Regions from separate parts of the Pigmentiphaga soli genome, predicted to be linked through region 3. Evidence: predicted binding sites of a transcription regulator. Region 3 holds the regulator's gene; each other region holds the start of a gene.

Region 1 (2,250 bases), on a different contig from region 3:
GGCGGGCCAGCTTGCGCTCGAGTTCGGCGCGGCTGTGCTCGCGGCGCGACAGGTAGCCTACCGCCCGGGCCTTCAGCGAAAGGCCGGACGGCGGGCTGGCGGCATCATTCGCCTTCAACGGACTCGGCCACGTCGCCGCCCACGCGCGCGGTCACGCCCAGGCTCTCGCGCACGCGGTTTTCGATTTCCATCGCCATCGCCCGGTGCTCCTTCAGGAACTCGCGGGCGTTGTCCTTGCCCTGGCCGATGCGCTCGCCGCCATAGCTGAACCACGAGCCGGACTTCTCGACGATGTTGGCAGCCACGCCCAGGTCGAGGATCTCGCCCTCGCGCGAAATGCCGGCGCCGTACATGATGTCGAACTCGGCGGCCTTGAAGGGCGGCGATACCTTGTTCTTGACGACCTTGACCCGGGTCTCGTTGCCAACGACCTCGTCGCCCTTCTTGATCGAGCCGGTGCGGCGGATGTCGAGCCGGACCGAGGCGTAGAACTTCAGCGCGTTGCCGCCGGTGGTGGTTTCGGGGTTGCCGAACATCACGCCGATCTTCATCCGGATCTGGTTGATGAAGATCACCATGCAGTTGGTGCGCTTGATGGAAGCGGTCAGCTTGCGCAGCGCCTGGCTCATCAGGCGGGCCTGCAGGCCGGGCAGCGAATCGCCCATCTCGCCTTCGATTTCGGCCTTGGGCACCAGCGCCGCCACCGAGTCGATCACGATCAGGTCGACCGCGCCGGAACGCACCAGCGCGTCGGTGATTTCGAGCGCCTGCTCGCCGGTGTCGGGCTGCGAGATGAGCAGGTCGGTCAGGTTGACGCCGAGCTTGGAGGCGTACTGGACGTCGAGCGCATGTTCGGCGTCGATGAAGGCGCAGGAGCCGCCGAGCTTCTGCATTTCGGCGATCACCTGCAGCGTGAGCGTGGTCTTGCCCGACGATTCGGGGCCGTAGATCTCGATGACCCGGCCGCGCGGCAGGCCGCCCACGCCCAGCGCGATGTCGAGCCCGAGCGATCCGGTGGAAACCACCTGGATGTCGTGCTCGACTTCGTTGTCGCCATAGCGCATGACGGACCCTTTGCCGAACTGCTTTTCGATCTGCGACAGCGCGGCGGCGAGCGCCTTGCTTTTTTCGGCCTGGGCGGCGGCAGCGGCTTTGGAAACTTTGGTGTCGTCCATTGAAAGGTCCCTTGTGGAATGGGCGGATTATGGCATTGCCAGATACTGTATAAAAAAACAGTATGGGACTGCAAGCTCCTACGCGAAAAATAAAGCGCCCGCGGCAAAAATAAAACGGCCGCCGGGCCGCGCCGGGCGGCGCACCGCGCCGGGGCGCGGGGATACAATCGCCGCATGCGCATTCTCATCGCCGAAGACGACAGCATCCTGGCCGACGGCCTGTCGCGTTCGCTGCGCCAGGGCGGCTACGCGGTCGACGCCGTGCACGACGGCCTGGCGGCCGATTCCGCCCTGGCCGCGCAGCCGTTCGACCTGCTGATCCTAGACATCGGCCTGCCCCGGCTCAACGGCATCGAGGTGCTGCGCCGGCTGCGCGCCCGCAACTCGCACCTGCCGGTGCTGATCCTCACCGCCGCCGACAGCATCGAACAGCGCGTCAAAGGGCTGGACCTGGGCGCCGACGACTACATGGCCAAGCCTTTCGCGCTGTCGGAGCTGGAAGCCCGGGTGCGCGCGCTGACCCGGCGCGGCGCCGGCGGCGGCCCCACCGTGCTGCGCCACGGCCGGCTGGCCTTCGACCAGGTCGGCCGCGTGGTCACGATAGACGAACAACCGGTGGAATTGTCGGCGCGCGAGGTCAGCCTGCTGGAAGTGCTGCTGTCGCGCAGCGGGCGCATGGTCAGCAAGAAGCAGCTGGTGGACCACCTGTGCGAATGGGGCGAGGAAGTCAGCACCAATGCGATCGAGGTCTACGTGCACCGGCTGCGCAAGAAGCTGGAGCCGGGCGACGTCAAGATCGCCACCGTGCGCGGGCTCGGCTACTGCCTCGAGCGCGAGGCGGGCACGCCCGGCCCGGCGTGAGCGCTTCGCGCATGGCCGCTCCGCCTGCGGCGCAGGTGCCGCGCGGCGGGCAGGCAGGCCGGTGAGCCGCCCCGCCGGCGCCGCCGGGGGCGACGCGCCCGCGGCCCAGGCCACTGCGCCGGACGGCGCCTTCCCGGCGGCCGGCGGCCCTTTCGAACCGCCTCCCCGCTCCCTGTTCGGCGAGATCCTCGACTGGATGCTGGCCCCGCTGTTC
Region 2 (2,250 bases), on a different contig from region 3:
GTCATCCAGCTTGCCGACGGCGACATGGCGCCCGGCGAAGATCTGCCCGCCCGCCCGAAATCGAGGCCGCGATGCTTGAGCGTTTCGTCTCGCTTGCGCGGATCGAACTCGATTAATTATTGTACTAACAAAAATAGCAGAAGCAAGACTTCGGAGGATTGCCGCTGCCGGATCAGAACAATGCGAGCTGCGGCGCGTCGCCGTCGGCTCGCCGTTTCACGTCGCGCCGCGGGGGCACGAATTGGGTGGTGTCGAGTTCGATGCGCTGTTGCGAGTAGCCGGCGGCGCGCACGGCGCGGGCAAAGCGCTGGCGGATGAGGTCGGCCCAGATGCCTTCGCCCCGCATGCGGGTGCCGAAGCGCGGGTCGTTGTGGCGGCCGCCGCGCAGGGATTCGATGCAGTGCATGACCCGGGCCTTGCGGTCGGGATAATGGGCCTCCAGCCAGTTCGTGAAGACGGGTTCGACCTCCCACGGCAGGCGCAGCACGGTGTAGAACGCCGCCTGCGCGCCTGCTTCGCGCGCGGCTTCGAGCACGCGTTCGAGCTGATCGTCCGTGATGAAGGGGATGACGGGGGCTACCGACACGCCCACCGGCACGCCGGCCGCGCTGAGCGCGCGGATCGCTTCGAGCCGGCGCCAGGGGGCCGCGGCGCGGGGTTCGAGCTTGCGGGCCACGGCGGCGTCGAGCGTGGTGATGGTGAGGTAGACCGCCAGCAGGCGGCGGGCGGCCAGCCGGGCGAACAGGTCCAGGTCGCGCTCGACCGTGGCGCCCTTGGTCACGATCGACAAGGGGTGCCCCGTCTCCAGCAGCAGCTCCAGGAGGCCGCGCGTCAGCTTCCATTCGCGTTCGATCGGCTGGTAGACGTCGGTGGCGGCGCCCAGGCTGAGCACGTCCACCCGGTAGCCCGGCCGCGACAGCTCTGCTCGCAATGCCTCCACCGCGTTGGCCTTGGCGACCAGCCGGGTTTCGAAATCCAGCCCCGGCGACAACCCCAGGTAGGCATGGGTAGGCCGCGCGAAGCAATAGACGCAGCCATGCTCGCAGCCGCGATAGGGATTGATGGAACGGTCGAACGGAATGTCGGGCGAATCGTTGCGCGACATGATGCGCCGCGCGCGCTCCACCGCGACCGTCGTGCGCAGCGGCGGCGGCTCGAACTCCGGTTCCGGCCCGCCGCCCTGCCAACCATCGTCGATCGCCCGGCGGCTATCGGTATCGAACCGGTGCGCCACATTGCCGACGGCGCCGCGCCCGCGACGCGCGGCCGCAGGCGCGGCCGCCTCGTCGTCAGGCACCGCCGGAACATCGTCGGACGGAAAAGGATCAGAAAAGTCGCTCACCATCCAAAATACTGTATATCCATACAGTATTCATGGCAAGCCGCCAGGGGCGGGCCCCTATTCCGTTTTTACTTCGATGCGCCGGGGCTGCGCTTCCTGCACGCGCGGGATGCGCAGCTCCAGCACGCCGTCCTTCAGGCTGGCCTCGATCTTGTTCTTGTCCAGTTCGCGCCCCAGCACGAAGCTGCGGCGATAGACGGGCACCTGGATTTCGGAATGGTAGAGCTTGAGGCCTTCGGGCACCGGCACGCTGGCCTCGCCTTCCACGAACAGATGGTCGGATTCGACGCGCACGTTCAGCCGTTCCTTGGAAACGCCCGGCAGGTCGGCGACCAGCGTGATGCCGGTCGCGTCTTCGATGATGTCGACGGCCGGAACGATGGTCGGGCGAGGCTGGGCCTGGGTTTGGGCCTGGACCGCGCGCGGGTTGTTGCTCAGGGCAACATCGGTGGTCTGGGTCATGATGGGTTCCTCTTGCAGTTGATTCGTCAATGCGTGATGGCCGGCCAATGCGTCACTGGACCGGGATGACCCGCGGCTTGGACGCCTCGTGCTTCTTGATCGACACGCGCAGGCAGCCGTCCACGTAGCGGGCTTCCACGCCAGCGGGGTCGGCGTCGGCGGGCAGTTCGATCACGCGCCGGAACGCGCCCCACACGCGCTCGCGCGCATGGCTGGTAGCGCCTTCGGCGTCGTGGCGCGCATCGGCCGCGCGCTCGCCGCTGATCGACAGCAGGCCCTTGTCTACCGTGACCTGCAGCTTGGCCGGATCCAGCCCCGGCGCGAAGGCCACCACCTCGATCGAATCGTCGGTGCCGCCGACGTTGACCGGCGGGAAGCCGCGGTACGCGCCGCGCAGCGTGGCGGGTACCTCGAGATTGCGGAACAGGTCGTCGATCTGCTGACGC
Region 3 (2,250 bases):
GGCGCGGGCCGCCACGCGCACCGCGTTGAGCAGGTTGAGCGGGCCGTCGGCCGACAAGGACGTGGCGGGCCGCATCGCGCCTACGAACACCACCGGCTTGTCCGATTTCAGCACCAGTTGCAGGTAATAGGCGCTTTCTTCCAGCGTGTCGGTGCCGTGGGTGACCACCACGCCGTCGACCTCCGGGTCGTCCGCCGCGGCCTGCACGCGGCCGGCCAGGTGCTGCCAGAAAGTGGGCGTGGCGTTCTTGCTGTCGATGGCGGCGGCCGTTTCGGTATCGATCCGGGCCACCTGGGCCAGCGCCGGCACCGCGGCCCGCAGCGCGTCGGGCCCGAGCGCCGCGGCGCGGTAGGCGCTGGCGAGATCGGCGGAGTCGGCCACGCCGGCGATCGTGCCGCCGGTGGCGATGAGGCGCAGGCGTGGGAGCGTCATGCCGGCATGATACCGCCGGCCCGGGCCGCTTCGAAGTTTTGCTTGCGCGCCGGCCGGATACTGTATAAAAATACAGGAACTGGATAAACATACAGAGCCGCCATGTCCAAGCTCACCCAGCGCCAGCAGGAAATTCTCGACCTCATCCGCAGCGCCATCGCCCGTACCGGCTTTCCGCCCACCCGGGCCGAAATCGCGTCACAGCTCGGTTTCCGGTCGCCCAACGCGGCCGAGGAACACCTGAAGGCGCTGGCCCGCAAGGGCGTCATCCAGCTGACGGCAGGCACTTCCCGCGGCATCCGCCTCGTGGCCGACGCCGCCCCGACGCCGCAGCAGCTCATGCTGCCGCATCCGGCGCTGGCGCAGCTGATGCTGCCGCTGGTCGGGCGGGTGGCGGCCGGTAGCCCCATCCTGGCCACCGAGCACATCGACCAGCAGATCGGCGTCGACGAAGCCCTGTTCGCGCAGCGGCCCGATTACCTGCTGCGAGTGCGCGGCACCAGCATGCGCGACGCCGGCATCCTCGAAGGCGACCTGCTGGCGGTCAAGCGCAGCACCCAGGCGCGCGATGGCCAGATCGTCGTTGCGCGCCTGGGCGACGACGTCACCGTCAAGCGGCTGCGCTACACGCGCGAAGGCCTGCAGCTGCTGCCTGAAAACCCCGATTTCCAGCCCATCGACGTCCACCGCGACCGCGAAGATTTCGCGCTCGAAGGCATCGCCGTGGGCCTGATCCGCGCCGGCATGCTGCAGTAGGCAGCTGCCTGAGGCCGTTGCACCGGGTAGCCGCAGTCGCTGCAGTCGCATCCGGCAGCCCGCCCAGGCCGTCGCACCGAACCCTGACAGGAGAATCCCATGACCGTCTCGCAGCCCGGCATGCCCACCGGTTTTTCCGTGCTCGACCAGGCACTGGCCCAGCGCGGCTGGCCCATCGCCGGCCTGGCCGACGTGCGCCTGCCCGCCATCGGCATCGGCGAACTGCGCCTGCTGGCGCCCGCCCTGCGCCGCCTGGCCCAGGCCGGCCGCACGGTGGCGCTGCTGGTGCCGCCGTCGTTCAGCTACGCGCCGCAGCTGATCCAGCAAGGCATCGACCTGAAACACGTCCGCGCCATCCGCCACGAACGGCCGCTGGAAGGCCTCGACGGCCTGGAGCCCCTGCTGCGCAGCGCCTGCTTCGGCGCCATCGTGGCCTGGCTGCCGGCCGGCGCCACCGCGTCGCGCGACGAGCTGCGACGCCTGCAGCTGGCCGCCCGCCTGTGCCATTGCCCCGCCATCCTGTTCCGCGGCCCCGAGGCCGGCCCGGCCGACATCGATCCGGCGCCCTTGTCGATCGCGCAGGTGCAACTGCAGGTCGAAGCGCCCCGCAACGATACGATTCGCGTCCGGCCGCTGGGCGTGCAGTACAACGCCACGCGCGGCAATGCGCCGGAGCCGTTCACGCTGTCGCTGCCGCCGGTGGCGGTGCGCCGGCGCCAGCCGGCCGGGGCCGGCCAGGATGGCGGCATTTCCGGGGGCTCCGCCCGTGTTTCGGCCGGTTCGCCCGCTAGCGAAGCCGCCGCTACCGGCACCTCGTTCGGCGCCGCGCTGGGCAACTCGGTCAGCTCGCTGATCGCGGCCATCTCCCCTCGCCGGCCCGACGCGCCGCGCGGCTCGTGGCCCTTCCGCCAGCGCCGCAGAACGCCCGACACCCCCGCCCTGCCTTTGCCGGTGCGTGGCGGCATGGCGCGGCCCTGCTGAATACGCCCGCCGCCCCTGCCCAGCGGCGGCCCGTTGCCACGGCCCCGCCGTCCGGCTACCCTAGCCCGGATGAAGCCATCC

The links. Region 3 encodes LexA, which represses DNA repair genes until DNA is damaged. Its sites were predicted from a motif close to ACTGTATNNNNATACAGT; they were not measured.
Region 1: the regulator LexA is predicted to act here: its motif matches at 1,220-1,237, upstream of recA (recombinase RecA).
Region 2: the regulator LexA is predicted to act here: its motif matches at 1,353-1,370, upstream of ABD927_RS10460 (PA0069 family radical SAM protein).

Annotation. Positions count from the first base shown of each region.
Region 1 is NZ_BAABFO010000027.1:24,961-27,210, reverse strand. It holds gene recX (recombination regulator RecX) at 1-118, opposite strand, end outside; gene recA (recombinase RecA) at 105-1,175, opposite strand; gene ABD927_RS20800 (response regulator) at 1,350-2,036, shown strand; gene ABD927_RS20795 (sensor histidine kinase) at 2,233-2,250, shown strand, end outside.
Region 2 is NZ_BAABFO010000008.1:137,435-139,684, reverse strand. It holds gene ABD927_RS10460 (PA0069 family radical SAM protein) at 173-1,297, opposite strand; gene ABD927_RS10455 (Hsp20/alpha crystallin family protein) at 1,400-1,804, opposite strand; gene ABD927_RS10450 (Hsp20/alpha crystallin family protein) at 1,857-2,250, opposite strand, start outside.
Region 3 is NZ_BAABFO010000013.1:117,483-119,732, reverse strand. It holds gene ABD927_RS14700 (asparaginase) at 1-432, opposite strand, end outside; gene lexA (transcriptional repressor LexA) at 535-1,188, shown strand; gene ABD927_RS14690 (hypothetical protein) at 1,288-2,169, shown strand; gene fdhD (formate dehydrogenase accessory sulfurtransferase FdhD) at 2,239-2,250, shown strand, end outside.